3 regions of the Pedobacter lusitanus genome follow, and region 3 is predicted to be linked to each of the others. Evidence: riboswitches for the same ligand, from Rfam matches in the RefSeq annotation. Region 3 holds a riboswitch; each other region holds the start of a gene.
The links. Region 3 has a riboswitch for S-adenosylmethionine ahead of PL_RS03695 (O-acetylhomoserine aminocarboxypropyltransferase/cysteine synthase family protein). Riboswitches for the same ligand answer to the same signal wherever they lie in the genome.
Positions count from the first base shown of each region.

Region 1: it holds a riboswitch for S-adenosylmethionine, as region 3 does, so the genes downstream of both, metH (methionine synthase) here and PL_RS03695 (O-acetylhomoserine aminocarboxypropyltransferase/cysteine synthase family protein) in region 3, are expected to answer to the same signal.
Region 2: it holds a riboswitch for S-adenosylmethionine, as region 3 does, so the genes downstream of both, PL_RS02710 (SusC/RagA family TonB-linked outer membrane protein) here and PL_RS03695 (O-acetylhomoserine aminocarboxypropyltransferase/cysteine synthase family protein) in region 3, are expected to answer to the same signal.

Region 1 covers NZ_CP157278.1:4,100,776-4,106,359, forward strand. The annotation lists gene metH (methionine synthase) at 1-1,705, opposite strand, end outside; SAM riboswitch class I at 1,814-1,923, opposite strand; gene PL_RS17600 (Bax inhibitor-1/YccA family protein) at 2,153-2,902, opposite strand; gene PL_RS17605 (hypothetical protein) at 2,953-3,522, opposite strand; gene murQ (N-acetylmuramic acid 6-phosphate etherase) at 3,530-4,336, opposite strand; gene PL_RS17615 (S41 family peptidase) at 4,529-5,584, shown strand, end outside.
Region 2 covers NZ_CP157278.1:592,695-598,278, reverse strand. The annotation lists gene PL_RS02710 (SusC/RagA family TonB-linked outer membrane protein) at 1-2,455, opposite strand, end outside; SAM riboswitch class I at 2,859-2,961, opposite strand; gene PL_RS02705 (TlpA disulfide reductase family protein) at 3,021-4,154, opposite strand; gene msrB (peptide-methionine (R)-S-oxide reductase MsrB) at 4,442-4,945, shown strand; gene PL_RS02695 (DNA alkylation repair protein) at 4,952-5,584, opposite strand, start outside.
Region 3 covers NZ_CP157278.1:816,427-822,010, forward strand. The annotation lists gene idi (isopentenyl-diphosphate Delta-isomerase) at 1-157, opposite strand, end outside; gene PL_RS03685 (lipocalin family protein) at 321-800, opposite strand; gene PL_RS03690 (trans-sulfuration enzyme family protein) at 865-1,971, shown strand; SAM riboswitch class I at 2,136-2,248, shown strand; gene PL_RS03695 (O-acetylhomoserine aminocarboxypropyltransferase/cysteine synthase family protein) at 2,501-3,811, shown strand; gene PL_RS03700 (homoserine O-acetyltransferase family protein) at 3,845-4,903, shown strand; gene PL_RS03705 (homoserine dehydrogenase) at 4,904-5,584, shown strand, end outside.

The sequences.
Region 1 (5,584 bases), 2.8 Mb from region 3:
TATTATTCCCTCTGAAAGAGAAAGATATATTGGATACCCCGCCACTTACTTTCGCGTATGGAAGATTTTCTTTGATCCAGCGTGCTGCATTGATAAAGTCAACCGCATAATTATTATGTTCTTCCAGTCCGGTCGCTACTGTTAAGATGTTTGGATCAAAGATGATGTCTTCGGCCGGGAAGCCAATTTCGTCAACTAATATATCATAAGAACGTTTACAGATTTCTTTTCTGCGTTCAAAATTATCAGCCTGTCCATTTTCGTCAAAAGCCATCACCACTACAGCTGCACCGTAATTCATAATCTTACGTGCACTTTCACGGAATTTATCTTCTCCTTCTTTCAGCGAGATGGAGTTCACAATACCTTTACCCTGCAGACATTTGAGACCATTTTCAATGACACTCCATTTAGAAGAATCGACCATGATTGGCAGTTTGGAAATATCCGGTTCTGAAGCAATCAGATTAAGGAATTTAGTCATTGCTGCTTCAGAGTCAAGCATCCCCTCGTCCATGTTCACGTCAATAACCTGGGCACCACCCTCTACCTGTTGTCTGGCAACGGTCAGTGCGGCTTCATAATCACCACTTAAAATTAATTTGGAGAATTTCGGGGAGCCCGTGATATTGGTTCTTTCACCAATGTTGACAAACATGCTGTCGGGTGTGATGGTTACGGGTTCTAATCCGCTCAGGCGCAGATAACGTGGTATTTCTGGGATTGCTCTGGGAGTAACGTTTTTAGCTTTTGCAGCAATAGCTGCGATATGCTCTGGCGTAGTGCCACAACAACCACCCACAATATTGACAAAACCATGCTGAATAAAATCTCCAACCATTGAAGCTGTTTCATTTGGCATTTCATCATAGGCTCCAAATTCGTTTGGTAATCCTGCATTTGGATAAGCAGATACATAACAGGGTGCCTTGGAAGACAGTTCCTCAATGTGAGGTCTCATGTCTTTTGCACCAAGGGCACAGTTGAAGCCAATACTTAGCGGGTTGGCATGAATGATAGAATTCAGGAATGCCTCTACCGTTTGTCCGGATAAAGTTCTGCCCGAAGCATCGGTAATCGTTCCGGAAATCATGATTTCAATTTTCCGGTCAATGACTTCCTCATATCTTTTGATAGCAAAAATGGCTGCTTTAGCATTCAGCGTATCAAAAATAGTCTCAATTAACAGTAAGTCAGAACCTCCGTCCACCAGACCTCTGACCTGTTCATAATAGGCGTCAACGAGTTCGTCAAAAGTTAAAGCCCTGAATCCCGGGTCATTTACATCAGGTGAAATGGATAAAGTACGGTTGGTAGGTCCCACGGCTCCTGCTACAAAACAGCTGCGGTCAGGATTGGCTGCCATGAACTCATTTACTGCTTCTTTGGCAATTTTAGCCCCTTCAAAGCTCATCTCATAATCCAGCTCTTCCATCTTGTAATCCGCAAGGGAGATCCGCTGCGTACTAAAAGTGTTGGTCTCAATAATGTCTGTACCTGCTTTGAGGTATTCTGTGTGTATAGCCTTGATAATATCCGGACGTGTAATATTCAGCAGGTCGTTATTACCTTTCACATCACATGGATGATCCTTAAAACGCTCTCCTCTGAAATCCTCTTCCGTCAGGACATAGCGCTGGATCATGGTGCCCATAGCACCATCAATGATTAGTATTCGTTTTCCAAGCTCTTCTCTTATGCTCATTCTCTGTGTTGATGGGTAGCCATTTGTCCGTATAAAGCTCTTTAATAGTTTAATACGGGAAATTTTATATAATATGGCCTAATCAGAAATCCGGTATCGGATCGAATTAACTTATCTTTCAGGAACGGCCGAAACTGTTCGAGTAGAATGTAGCACCTTGTAAGCACAGGTTGCTAAGACTTCGTCGGGTCTAATCCCTCCATCTTTCTTTATAAGCGGATACAAAAATGCAACAAAGAAAAATGATTTCCAAGAAAATAGAGTTTAAAGCATATAAAATTGCAAAAGTCAAGCAAATATATCAGCTGCCCGGAACAATGTTCTGTGGGGCTGTCGTATAAGCAGGGAGTAGGAATTTGAAGAATGAGATTGCTGAAAAGAAAAATAAGCTCAAAAAAAAGGCTGACAGTTATGATTCTGTCAGCCTTTCTGAATAAAATATGCTGTTTATTTTCTTCCGCCGAATATTCTCAGCAGGAAGATAAAGATATTCAGGAAGTCAAGGTATAGGGATAAAGCACCCATGATTGCTAATTTCTTAGTATCATCAACAGCCATAGTACCACCGTTTTCTTCTATACCGGCACCGATACGTTTTAATTTCTGAACATCATAAGCAGTTAATGCAGTAAAGATTGCCACACCAAAGAAGCTCATGATATAGTCAAAGCCTGAACTTTTCAGGAACATATTCACTACGCTGGCAATAACCAGACCGATTACACCAACCATCAGGATGGACCCGAATTTACTTAAATCAGTGTTGGTTGTATAACCCAATATAGCCATCAGACCAAATATTCCTGCTGCAGCTGCAAAACAAGCTACTACCGAAGTCGTCGTGTAAGCCAGTAAAATGAAACTTAAACTAACACCAGTAAGCAGGGAATAAAGAATAAATACCCCAACCAGTGCTCCAAATGATAATCTGCTTAATCCAGCACTCATTAAAAGTACCAGCCCAAGCGGTGCAAACATTACAGCATAACCTATAATAGACATTTTGCCAGTTTCCTGGTTAATCAGGTAGCTGAACATTTCAGGTGTGTTAGCCATGTAAACTGCGGCAAATGTAGAGATACCCAGTGCTACGAACATCCATAAAAACACGTTGGCAAAGAATTTCTTTGCAACAGTTCCAGATTGGTTTTCCACAAAAACTGACTGTTGTGACCAATTATTATTATTGTTATCCATGTTATTTTAAAATTTAATTAAATATACGAATCTATTTGTATCAGCAAAAGCTATGCCCCTAGTCTTTTTGTCAGAATTTCTTCAACTTTATGGAAAATCTGAAGCGGTTTGATTGTTCTCCATGCCAAATCGTCAAGTTCCCCGCCGAAATTGATGTAATAATCAATGTTGCTGCTTCTGAATTCTTCTATCACATGAGGATTAAAATTCAGACCTGTGATCCATCCATCTTCCACATCCTGAAACCATTCTTCGTAATAACTGTCTTCTGAAGCATGGAAATTGAGGATGTTTTCTCCGATCAGTATAAATTTATTAATGCCCTCATCTATCATCAGTTCCAGTATCTCCCGTTTTAACAGCATAATATCGTTTCCTATAGCATCATTCCACTCCCCGATAAACTCAATAATAGCATAGTGATGATCATAATCGACGAACAGGACTTTAATATAAAGTGTATTCGAGCCAAAATCATCCCATTGCGGGTGAATAAGAAAGTTATATAACTGTTTGTCGAAATAAAACTCTGAATATTCTGTATTGTAAAAGGGTGATTTGGGATCCTCGGCAGCAATATAATCATCGCGCCAGCGGTAAAAAGGTTCTATTTCGTGCATAATATTTTTATTTAGTAGCGGCTTCAACAGCCTTTCTTACACTTCCGTAACGAATAAGCAGCTCTTCTGCTTTTTTATAATCGATATGAAGTTCGTTCATAACCATCTGTGTTCCCCGGTCAACCAGTTTATGGTTAGTTAACTGCATATCTACCATTCTATTACCTTTGACTTTACCCAGTCTGATCATCACTGTCGTACTCAGCATATTGAGAACCAGTTTTTGGGCTGTTCCTGATTTCATCCGGGTAGATCCGGTTAAAAACTCTGGTCCGACAACAACTTCAACCGGAAAATCACTGGCCTCTGCTACCGGACCACCTTCATTACAGATGATACAGCCTGTAAGTACCCCGTTTTCCTTTGCTTTTTTTAATCCGCCAACTACATAAGGGGTGGTGCCGGATGCTGCCAGACCAACCAGGCTGTCTTTATCATTTATATGGTATTCCTGTAAATCTATCCAGGCCTGAACGTCGTCATCTTCTGCATTTTCCACCGCCCTTCTGATGGCTTTATCTCCACCGGCAATGATCCCTACAACTTCATCAAAAGATACGCCGAATGTAGGCGGACATTCCGAAGCATCAACCACACCTAATCTGCCGCTTGTACCTGCACCGATATAAAATAATCTGCCGCCGTTTTTCATGCGTTCAGCAACGGCCGTTGCCAGTTTTTCAATCTGAGGGATGGATTTTTCAACTGCAAGCGGAACCGTTTTATCTTCGTTGTTTATACTTCTCAGAATATCAAGCACTTCCATCTGGTCAATATGATTGTACTTTGATTCTTGTTCAGTGATGCGTATCATATCATTTTGTTTTTTGATAAAAATCGTCAATTTCTTTTTAACGGGGAAATATGAATACAATTAGGTGCATTTCAGACGGGAAAATTTATGAACAAATGAGGATTAAAATTAAATATGAAACAATTGCAATTCTAATGAGGTTAATTACTTAATTGACAAGGTAATTTCATAACTTTGTACAACTGCTTTTTCATGAAACCAACTACCCGTAAAAACCTGCTTATAGCGATCACTTATTCTGTAACATTAATAGGTGGTATGTTTCTGGGCTACAAGTTTTTAAAGGACCAGGGTTTCACCTTTCAGCGAAATGTTCAGTTTGCTGATAAAAATTCAAATAAGGTTGATGAAATTATCAATCTGATCAATAGAAATTATGTGGATGAAATCAATGCAGATACTTTAAGTCATCTGGAAATTGACAGCTTATTACATCAGCTTGATCCGCATAGTGTTTATTTGCCTCCTGTTAAAGCCACTGCCCAGAACGATATGCTGGAAGGCAATTTTGAAGGTATCGGAATCGAATATTATATTCTGAATGATACACTCCTGGTGACTAATGTGATCAAAGATGGCCCGGCTGCACAGGCCGGACTGAAGCTGGGTGACAAAATTTTAAAGATTGACAGTCTGTTTGTGAGTGGTAAACATCTCCCGAAAGATAAAATGATTGGTAAAATTAAAGGGAAAAGGGGTACGCCGGTACAACTGGTCGTTTTACATTCAGGTACAGGGCATCCTGTTTCACTGACAATTAAGCGGGGCCGTGTGAGCGTAAGCAGTATCGATGCTGCCTACATGATCAATGCTGATGCAGGATATATCCGGATCAGTGAATTCGGGGCAAATACAGATAAAGATTTTATAGAATCAGTAAAAAACCTGAAAGCTGCAGGGATGAAAAAACTTGTGCTTGACCTGCGGGACAATGGGGGAGGGTACCTGACTGCGGCTACAGGTCTTGCTAATCAGATTCTTCCTGAAAATAAACTGATTGTATATACCGAGGGTAAACATGAACCACGAACTGACTATATCGCTACCGGAGGCGGAGAGTTTGAAAATGGTAAACTGGCTGTGCTCATTAATGAGAATACAGCTTCTGCAAGTGAAATACTGGCAGGTGCGGTTCAGGATCTGGACAGGGGAGTTATTATCGGACGCCGTTCTTTTGGAAAAGGGCTGGTACAGGAACAATTTCCTTTCGGGGATGGTTCAGCGCTGAATCTTACTATTGCAAGATAT
Region 2 (5,584 bases), 220 kb from region 3:
CCCGCAGATAGTCAGTTACTATGATTGAGTTGACCTGCTGGCCTTCAACGGCATAGATTACACTACTACTGTTGATACTGATTGTTTTTAAGGTAGGATGCAGAGACTTCAGGAGATTTTTATTACTGGTGAAATTACCGCCGACTACTAATTTCCAGTCATGTGATCTGACCGGGGTAATATGCAGGGATGTTTCCAGACCTTTATTGGTTACTTCTCCGGTATTGATCAGATAACTTGAAAAGCCTGTGGATACTGGTATACCAGCATAAATAGCCTGACCTTTAGTACTGGTGTAATAATAGCTCAGACTGGCATCAATGCGATTATCCAGCAGTCTGAAATCAGTTCCAAGTTCATAACCGTTAGTGGTTTCCGGTTTCAGATTTTTTGAAGCCAGGGTGCCGCTTTGTGTAAAATATGTGCCATTGGTAAAGCCTGTGACAGAATTAAATACAGGATCAAGACTGTAAGGGCCTATATTCACCAATCCGGTTTTGGATACAGCTCCTCTGATTTTCAGATAATTGATATACCTGGTTTCCTTTAACTGCGGGAATGCATCTGATACAACAAATGATAAGTCTGCAGAAGGGTAGAAAAACGATCTGTTTTCCTGACTTAACAGTGATGTCCAATCGTTTCTTCCGCTGAGGTGAAGATAAAGGTAATCTTTGTAACCAATTGTGGCATCGGCCCATAAGCCATATAATTTACTCTTATAATTACCTTCTGAAGCATCGGCCACTCCTGTACGGTTACCTACATTGTAAAGGCCTGGAATAATAAGTCCGTTAGCTCCAACACCTACATCTTTAGATGTTTTATTGACAGAAGATGCACCCAGAATTAAATTGAGGGAGAAGTCCTTAATGTCCTTTTTGATATTGACCAGGAAATCATTGCTGAATCTTGAAGTTTGATTGGCATCATCTGATACAGTTCCTGCAAAATTTGTTTTACCTAATGATTGTGAATAATCGGTATATATACCTATAGCATTACTTGTTTTTTGAGTATAGTAACGATTCGACAGACCAGCTCTGTAGGTGAAGTTTAACCATGGGAGCGGAGTCCATTTCAATTCTACTTTTCCCGTTAGATAGGAGTTTTTGGATTTCTGACGGTTATTGGCAGCATCCCAGTAAGGACTCAGGTAAAAAGGGCTGTAAAAGCCATCAAGAGTTGCATATTTATTATTCTGCCAGTCCTTGTAATCCAGTATTGGGATATTTGCCGGAACGTTAATCAGATCTGCATATACAGTAGAGGTAGCGCTGGTAATATCATAATTATTCTCTACATAGTTGGCCGAATAATCTATATTGAATGTAGGAATGATTTTTCTGGTTCCGTTAAACCTCAGTGATGTTCTGGTATATTTATCGCCAGGTGTTGTTCCTCTGCCATTCAGGTATTGAGCAGCAACATAAGTAGTTGATTTGGTATCTCCCGAAGAGACCGAGAAATCAGTCTGATTGCTCAGGCCGGTTTGCCAGAAATCATTTCTGTCTGTTCTTGGGGAATAAAGAGCCTGCTGCTGCTCTCCGTTGGCCAGCGGGAATCCAAGTGGTCTTAAACTACCATCAAATGCAGGACCATATTGCTGATTCTCGGTAGGACTGAAAATCTGGGCGTCAGCTGTTGACCCGGCACCAAATCTGGTTTGGAGTTTAGGGAAGAAACTGACTTTTTCCAGAGTTGTGGTATTGGAGAAACGGATAAGTGGTTTTCCGTCCTTGCCTTTTTTAGTTGTGATCAGTAAAACTCCATTAGAGGCTTCAGAGCCATATAGGGTAGCTCCGGCAGCTCCGTTTAATACAGAAATTTCATCTACATCTTCGGGGTTCAGGTTACCAAGTATGGAACTGGGAACAACAACGTTGTCCACAACGACAAGTGCTGTATTATCACCCGTAAGAGAGCGGTTACCTCTTAATACTAACCTGTAATTTGGATTTACACCACTTGTAATCGCATTTGCCTGTAAGCCGGCAATCTTACCGACCAGTCCCCCGGCAATTGTAGGGGATTTGCCGCTGGTTAGCTCTTCGCTATTAATCCTGGTTGCCGTATAACCCTGCTCTTTAGGTTTACGAAGGATACCTCCGGCCGAAACTACGACTTCGTTGAGGTTGTTATCATCAGGAACCAGGCTAACGTCAATGGTAGTTTTTCCGTTTAGTTTGTATCCATATCTTTTAAAACCTATAAAACTGATAATCAGTATATCCGAAGGTTCTGATCTTTTGATAGTGAATGTGAACCTTCCATTTGCAGCTGTTGTAGCTCCCAGATTGGTGTTTTTTAATTTTATACTTACTCCGGGTAAGGGTAAGCCATCCTCCTGCGAGGTTATTATTCCGGTGATTGTTTTTTCTTGTTGTGCCTCTGCAATAGTTGTTGTAGCAAGTATAAACAGGAATATAAAAAGTTTAAGTAGAGTCTTTCTCATTGCATAGTGTTAGTAAAGTTTGGGGTGTAGTCTTCCAGGTCGTTTATTGAACTAAATGACTTTATTGATAAACTGAAATGTTAATTTGTTATGCTAACCCCAACAATGACGAGCTGAAGGCACATCAATGAAATTCTCTCCATACAGGGGTATGGAATATGTATTTATAATTTTCATTATATTTGTTTTGGTGGTTAAACATTAATTCGCATTTATGGTCACGTAACCGTGGTATATCACTTTCATAAGGAGCGGGCTCTAACCGCTCCTTATTGTTTTACGGTATCGTTTTTTTGAAATTTTAAGAATTGTAATTTATTGCATAATACTCCTTTCTGAAAGGGTGAATAATATTAACTGATTTTTCAGGCAGGGGATGAATTCTCCATCGAAAGGGTATTCATACTTATCTTTATTACTTGCGCAATAATAAGGAATTAGCACCTTGTCGCGGACAGGTTGCTAAGACATCGATGGGCCTTTCCCTCCGTCTTTCTTGATAAGAATTATAATTTTAAGAACTGATTGTACGTAATAAATATTTATTTACGAACGGTATAAATAGCTATTTGGATTTTGCATCAAAAATTTCTGCAAGTTTGTTATGCAGAGCTTCTTCTCTTAATCCTTTTGCGATAATTTTGCCGGAAGGATCAATCAGGAAGTTTGATGGTATAGATCTGATTCCATATAATTTTGCCACAGCATTATCCCAGAATTTCAGATCGGAAACCTGCGTCCAGGCTAGTTTATCATCTTCAATAGCTTTTAGCCATGCCGCTTTTTTTCCTGGCTGGTCCAGTGAAACACCCAGCACAGTAAATCCTTTGTCTTTATACTGGTTGTAAGCACTAACTACATTGGGGTTTTCCTGTCTGCAGGGACCACACCATGATGCCCAGAAGTCTACCAATACGTACTTCCCTTTGAAGTCTGATAATTTCACTGGTTTATCGTTAACATCATTCTGCGTGAAGTCTATAGCCTGCAATCCGACTTTTGTCTTTTTTGCTGCCTCAAAGTAGCCTGCTATGCTTTTTCCGGTACTGGTCTCTCTGACTTTTGGTGAAAGAGCCTGAAACAGTTGTTCTGCATCAGAGTGAACTTTGTCATTTGTAGCTAACTGAGACAGCACTACAATACTTATGTATGAATCCGGGTTATTACGTGCGTAATCAAGATAAATAGGGGTTAGTCCTGCTGAAATATTTTCATAACGCTTTTCAAAACTATCTATAAAAGCTTTATCTTTTTTCTGTTCGGGAGTGAATTTAGCATATTCAGCATTGAGTATGTCAATCTGATCCTGAACTGTTTTTGACTGGGATTTGAGTTTGCTGTTGTCTCTATTGATCAATGAACCGTTTATTGTGGCTTTTTTTAGTGAGTCAGTTGCAGCTACTTCAATGTTGCCTGATTCCAGATAAAAGGGAAGTGCATCACTTTTAACTCCCTTTACATTTGATTTTTTGTATAAAACACCTCTGGCTGGATCTTTAATTTTGCCATTGAAAGTAAATGTGCCTTTTGCTGCTATCGCAGAGTCCAGAACACTCTTTCCGTCTGCAATGTAGTTCAGGAAAATTTTATCCCCTGGCTGCAGGCTTTTAATTTCTCCTTTTATGCTAAATGGTTGTTGAGCAAACAGGGCAAATGGGAGCAGGGCTCCGGCGGCAAGTAGTGTAGTTTTTTTTATCATAGGTAATATTTTTAGGTGGTTCATCAGCAAAGGTAAATAAATACTATAAAATTAGTATACTTTATTTTGATATTTCTTTTTTTAAGTAATTTGACCTGGATTGTCCCGTAATTAGAAATAAAATAATTAACTGACAGTAAGTTACGATTGTTTTTATTCTTTTAAAAACCAGGGCAATCAGATCTGACGTAGGTTTAGTTAGCTATCAGTTAAGCATATCAAAAGATATTTTTAACTGACTTGTAAGGTTCTGTGTTTTTTAACGACTAAAAGATAAAAGAAGATTTATGAAAACTATATTAAACTCCATGGTGCTTTTATTGTTGTTTTTCTCTGGCTACAGTCAAAATAAAACCACAAAAAACCCTTATTATTCCAGAACAGATACCACTGTATTAAAGGTAAGTAACACCGTATGGAAAAAGATTCTTCCGGCCGAGCTTTATGCGGTTGCCAGGACGGGGGCTACCCAGCAGGCTTTTACCGGCAGTCTCTGGAATTCGGAACGTAAAGGAACTTATTACTGTGCTGTTTGCGGAAATGCCCTGTTCAAGTCTGATGCGAAGTTTGCAAGTACCTGCGGATGGCCCAGTTTTTTCGAGCCTGTCAGAAAAAAAAGTACGGTATACAGAGAAGATAATTCTCTGGGTATGCAAAGAACAGAAGTGCTGTGTGCACGTTGTGGTTCACATCTGGGACATATCTTTGATGACGGGCCGGCACCAACGCATAAGCGCTTCTGTATGAATTCAGTATCTCTTGACTTTGAACCTGATGGCTTAGGCAGATAACCGGATCTATTTGTTAACTGTTCTTAATGCTTTTTTCAGGATATAAGCGGTTTCTTTAGAGCCGCTTTCCTTTTCCCATTTTGCAGTGGTTGCGATCACAAAATCCGGCCGGGTTTTGCTGGCATCATTCAACCAGTTGCCAACACTATCCTGTACGTATTTTGACGGATCTGATTTTAATGGTTCTAAAATAGTAAGACCTAATACCGGATTGTCTTTCAACTGGTCTATATGATTACACCAAACTCCTCTTGGACGTGTCGCTTCAGTGCTGAAGCGCCTGATGTTTTCATCAGCCATCGTGGTCCACCCGGACAGGATATGAATACTCTGAATAAGGTTTTGTGTAATAGGCTGTCTGACTGCCATCCAGCATATTTCCCTTACACCAAAATGTTGATCGGCAGCAAACGGTTGTATCGCATCAAGGACCTGCAAAATTGATAAGTCTGTATTTTTACCAATCATATAGGTAGCCCAGCACCGGACTAAATCAGCCTGATGTTGCGCCATCAGCTCAAATATCTCCTGGTCCTCATGAATAGCCGCCTGTTTCAAAATGGTTGTTCCTATAGTCTCATTGATCGTATTTACAGTTTGTTTTTTGAGCTGGGTGATCTGTTGAATCACCGGTTCAAA
Region 3 (5,584 bases):
TTGCAGCTGCACGTCTCTGAAGCAGAAATTCCTTTCGATCATTAAAAATAAAGACGGAAAGTGCACGATGGAGTAAACCCTGCTGATGTGCAGCCATCTTCTCCATAATACCTGTTTCATTATCCTGCCTGTCAACCAGCGACACATATTCTGTCATATTCTTTATTTCAGCAAGGCTGATTCAGCTTTAAATCCAGCATCTGAAGTTCCGGTGTCAAAGATAAAAATTAAAAAGAAGCAACAGCACGATTTTTTTGACATAAAAAAAGCTGCCTCTTTTAATCAGAGGCAGCCTGGATGGTGTTGGTTTGATGTAAAATCTATTTCATTGCTTTGGTGAAATTCAATATAATGTAAGCAGGATTTTTTCCATAATCCACAGGCGATTTTAGTACCAGATTATCTCCTGTTGCCTGAGAAAGAATCAGTCTGTAGCCTTCAGTTACATTCTTCGCTTTATCTCCCTCATATAATTTTTTGAATTGAAAAGTCTGGTCTGCAGTACTTACTGACCAAAAAATACTTTGTGTTCTGGTAGGACAATCTGCAGTTCCCGGAAGCAAATATGTTCCATTTCCACTATTTGTTAATTTCCATGTACTACCGATAAAACATTTGTAAGAAGCTTCATTAAAGAGAGATTTCACATTCATTGCTGGTACGCCATCAAAAGTGATGTCATTTAATACCCAGTTTCCAGACACATTTCCTCTTTTCATAGCACCCTTAGGTGTATTACAACTTTGTAAAACCATCAATGAACTACATAAAATGGCTGCTATAACTAATATTCTTTTCATATCTTGTATTTTCGAAAACAGCTTACATAAATCCTGCCAAAAATTACCCGAAAATTAAAATTCTATGCAGACCGAAACGATTGCCATACATGCCGGAAACCTAACCCACAGTACCACAGGGGACGTAACACCACCTATCAGCCTCTCCACTACATTTTTCAGAGATGAAAATGGTGGCTACCCTGGCGGACATATGTATAGTCGTGTCAGCAATCCCAATCGTTCTGCACTCGAAAAAGTTATGGCTGATCTGGAAAAAGGCACAGATGCCTGTGCATTTTCTTCTGGAAATACAGCCGGAATGACTGTTTTTCAGGCCTTACCTCCGGGTAGTCATATTATTGCACCTGATGATATGTACTGGGGTTTCAAAAAACAACTGCAGTCAATTTTTGAAGGTATTCTGACTATAGACTTTATTGACCTTACTCAACCTGACCTCATAGAGGAGCATATTAAAAGTAATACCGCAATGATATGGGTTGAAACACCTTCAAACCCACTGTTAAAAATTACAGATTTAACTGTTGTCTCTGCAATTGCTAAAAAACATAAGTTAACCCTGGCTTGTGACAGCACTTTTGCTTCACCTTGTTTCCAGAATCCTATTCTGCTGGGCGCAGATATAGTCATGCATTCTTCAACCAAATATATTGGCGGACATAGTGATGTACTGGGCGGTATTTTAGTCACAGCTGTTCAGGATGAATTATGGAGCAGAATCAGAAATATTCAGCAAATCGGAGGTGCTGTTCCCTCTCCTTTTGATTGTTTTCTTTTACTCAGAAGCATCAAAACATTACCATACAGAATGAAGGGGCATGCTGAAAACGCTATGGCACTCGCAAAGTATCTTTCTGTTCACCCAAAAATTGAAGCGGTATACTATCCCGGCCTGCCTTCGCATGCGCAACATGAGATTGCCACAAAACAGATGAGCGGTTTTGCCGGTATGCTATCTATTCTGGTTAAAGGAGATGCAAGAAAAGTAGTCAATCAGGTCAGATTATTTGCCCAGGCAACGAGCCTTGGCGGAGTTGAGAGCTTAATTGAACACCGCGCCTCTGTAGAAGGTCCTGACACCAAAACTCCACAGAATTTAATTCGGATATCCGTTGGACTGGAACATATTGATGACATTATTGCTGATATAGAGCAGGCTTTAGGCTAAAAAACGTCATTTAAAGCTCAAAGACAGCCTCCAATATTTAATTTAAGTCACTCACATACAGATTGTTGATTATTTTTCAGAATATTATTTTGGAAGTAATCACAATATCACTACATTTGTACCATATAGCGCAAGCTATTCAAGTCAACCCGGTAACTGGGTTTGATTTATAAAGAAGTGGCGAGAGACAGGCTCCGTGACCCACTGGCAACCCTCCCAAATGGAGAAGGTGCCAATTCCTGACCAGTCAGCATAGTGCTTTCTGGAAAGATAAATTAAGACAAAATGAAAACAAAATACCAACCATCGCAATCAGGCGAATCTGTTTTTTACACAATTGAGCATCTGCAGACTAATGCATGCATGTGTTGTTGCATCGGCTAAACAACAATCTTCCACGTAAAATTAATTTAGTTCAACCGGAAGGCCTCTTTTCAGAGGTATGCACTCCCTTATACGGATTTTGTACGCCATAAATCCCGTATCTGTCTGTAAACAATCCCTTTAATCAATTAAATCAAGCGCAATCATGTCAGCCAATTATAGATTCGAAACACTACAACTTCATGCAGGTCAGGAAATTGACCCGACTACCGGTTCAAGAGCTGTACCTATTTATCAAACTACTTCTTATGGATTCAAAAGTGCCGAACACGGGGCAAATCTTTTTGCTTTAAAAGAATTCGGTAATATTTATACCCGCTTAATGAACCCGACAACTGATGTTTTCGAAAAACGGGTAGCTGCACTGGAAGGTGGTGTTGCGGGACTGGCGGTTGCCTCCGGACAGGCAGCTCAGTTTATCGCTTTAAACAATATACTGGAAGCGGGTGACAACTTTGTTTCTTCTCCTCACCTTTACGGCGGTAGTTATAATCAGTTTAAAGTAGCCTTCAAGCGCCTGGGTATAGAAGTAAGATTTGCAGATAGTGATGATACACAGGATTTTGAAGCTAAAATTGATAAAAACACAAAAGCTATTTACCTGGAAAGTATCGGAAATCCATCATTCAGTATTCCTGATTTTGAAAAACTATCCTTAATTGCACAAAAATATGATCTGCCCCTGATCGTAGATAATACATTTGGTGCTGCCGGTTATTTATTCAAACCATTGGAGCATGGTGCACATATTGTTGTTCAGTCTGCGACTAAATGGATTGGAGGACATGGAACGAGTATAGGTGGAGTAATAATCGATGGTGGAAACTATAACTGGGGAAATGGTAAATTCAAACAGTTTACCTCCCCTTCTGAGGGTTATCATGGTTTGGTATTCAACGATGTATTTGGTATCGGAAGCGACTTTGGAAATATACAGTTTATCATCCGCGCCAGAGTAGAAGGTTTAAGGGATTTTGGTCCTGCCATCGCTCCTTTTAACTCCTTTCTTCTGATACAAGGCCTGGAAACTTTATCCTTACGTGTACAAAGACATGTGGATAATGCGCTGGCACTGGCCACATGGCTTGAAAATCATGAGGCTGTAAATAAGGTTTCTTATCCGGGACTGGAAAGCAGCCCTTATCATCAGCATGCAAAAAAGTATCTTAAAAACGGATTTGGCGCCGTGCTTTCTTTCGAATTGCACGGAGGTAAAGAACAGGCCATTCAATTTGTAAATGAACTTCAGTTGGTTAGTCATCTGGCTAACGTCGGCGATGCCAAAACATTAATTATACAGCCTTCTGCCACTACGCATCAACAATTGAGTGATGAAGAACAGGCAGCTGCAGGTATTACACCGCAATTATTAAGAGTATCTGTAGGGATTGAACATATCGACGATATCAAAGCCGACTTCGAGCAGGCATTTGAAAAATTGTCCTCCGGAAAATAGAGATAAGCTTAAAAAAGATAGAAAAAAAGAATAATGTCATCAACACATATATATAACCACGCAAAGCAATTTAAACTGGAGAACGGGAAGAAACTGCGTGGATTACAAATCAGCTATCAGACTTTTGGTAAGCTAAATGCGAATAAGGATAATGTAATCTGGGCTTGTCATGCCTTAACAGCAAATGCGGATGTATTAGACTGGTGGAAAGGTTTATTCGGAGAGAAGAACCTCTTCAATCCGGAAGAACATTTTATTATCTGCGCAAACGTTATCGGCTCTCATTATGGCGGCACAAATCCGCTAAGTATTAATCCGGTAACCGGAAATCCATATTATTTATCATTTCCTGAGTTCACTATCAGAGATCTGGTTCATGGACATCAGCTGCTTGCAGCACATCTGGAAATTAAAAAAATCAAAGTACTGATTGGTGGATCATTAGGTGGCCAGCAAGCTGCTGAGTGGGCTATAACAGATGGTAGTAAAATTGAAAACCTGATTCTGGTTGCTACAAATGCTTTTCATTCACCATGGGGGATTGCTTTCAATGAAAGTCAGCGTCTGGCGATTACTACCGATCGTACTTTTTACGCACAAAAACCTGATGGTGGTATCAAAGGACTGAAAGCAGCGAGAAGTATCGCTCTGCTTTCTTATCGTACTTACGAAGCTTATAATGCTACTCAACTGGAAAGCGTGAATGAGAAAACTGATGGATTCCGTGCTTCTTCTTATCAGAATTACCAGGGAGAGAAACTTTGCAAAAGATATAATGCCTATAGCTACTGGTATTTAAGCAAGGCAATGGACAGTCATAATGTAGGCCGGGGCAGAAAAAGTGTTGTTGACGCTTTAAACTCTATCAAATCCAATACACTGGTTATCGGTATTGAGAATGACTTTCTTTTTCCTTTAGTGGAACAGGAATTCCTTGGAAAACATATCCCTGATGCTGAATTCCATAGTATTAATTCAGCTTATGGTCATGATGGTTTCTTAATCGAAACAGATATACTTACTAATATAATAGGCAACTTTCTGAAGGAAAGTACAAACAAAAAAATTGTTAAACTGCATAAAACAGCATAAATGAGCAAGAAACTTAAAATTGGAATATTCGGTTTTGGAGTTGTGGGACAGGGACTGCACGACATCATCCGCGGACAGGATTTAAACCTGGAGATTATTAAAATAGCCATCAAGAATCCGGATAAGAAACGTAGTCTGGACGCTGGTCTTTTCACTACCAATCATGATGAAATACTGAACAATCCGGAGATCAATACGATCGTAGAATTAATAGATGATGCAGACGCAGCATTTGCAATTGCAAAAAAAGCTTTAATCAGCGGAAAGCATGTGGTTTCTGCCAATAAGAAAATGATTGCCAATCACCTGGAAGAGTTGGTGGAGCTGCAGGCTACTTATGGTACGTCTTTACTTTATGAAGGTGCTGTATGCGGGAGTATCCCGATCATCAGAAACCTGGAAGAATATTATGACAACGAATTACTGCATGGCATAAGTGGTATCTTCAATGGTTCATCTAACTATATTTTGTCAAAAATATTTAATGAGAATATTCCTTACGAAATTGCACTGAAACAGGCACAGGATCTCGGATTCGCAGAAACTGACCCGATTATGGATGTTGGTGGCTATGATCCCAAATTCAAACTGGCTATTGCAACCGCTCATGCCTATGGCTTGTTCATTGATCCTGATAAGATTTTAAACATCGGTATTCAGAATTTATCTGAACAGGATATT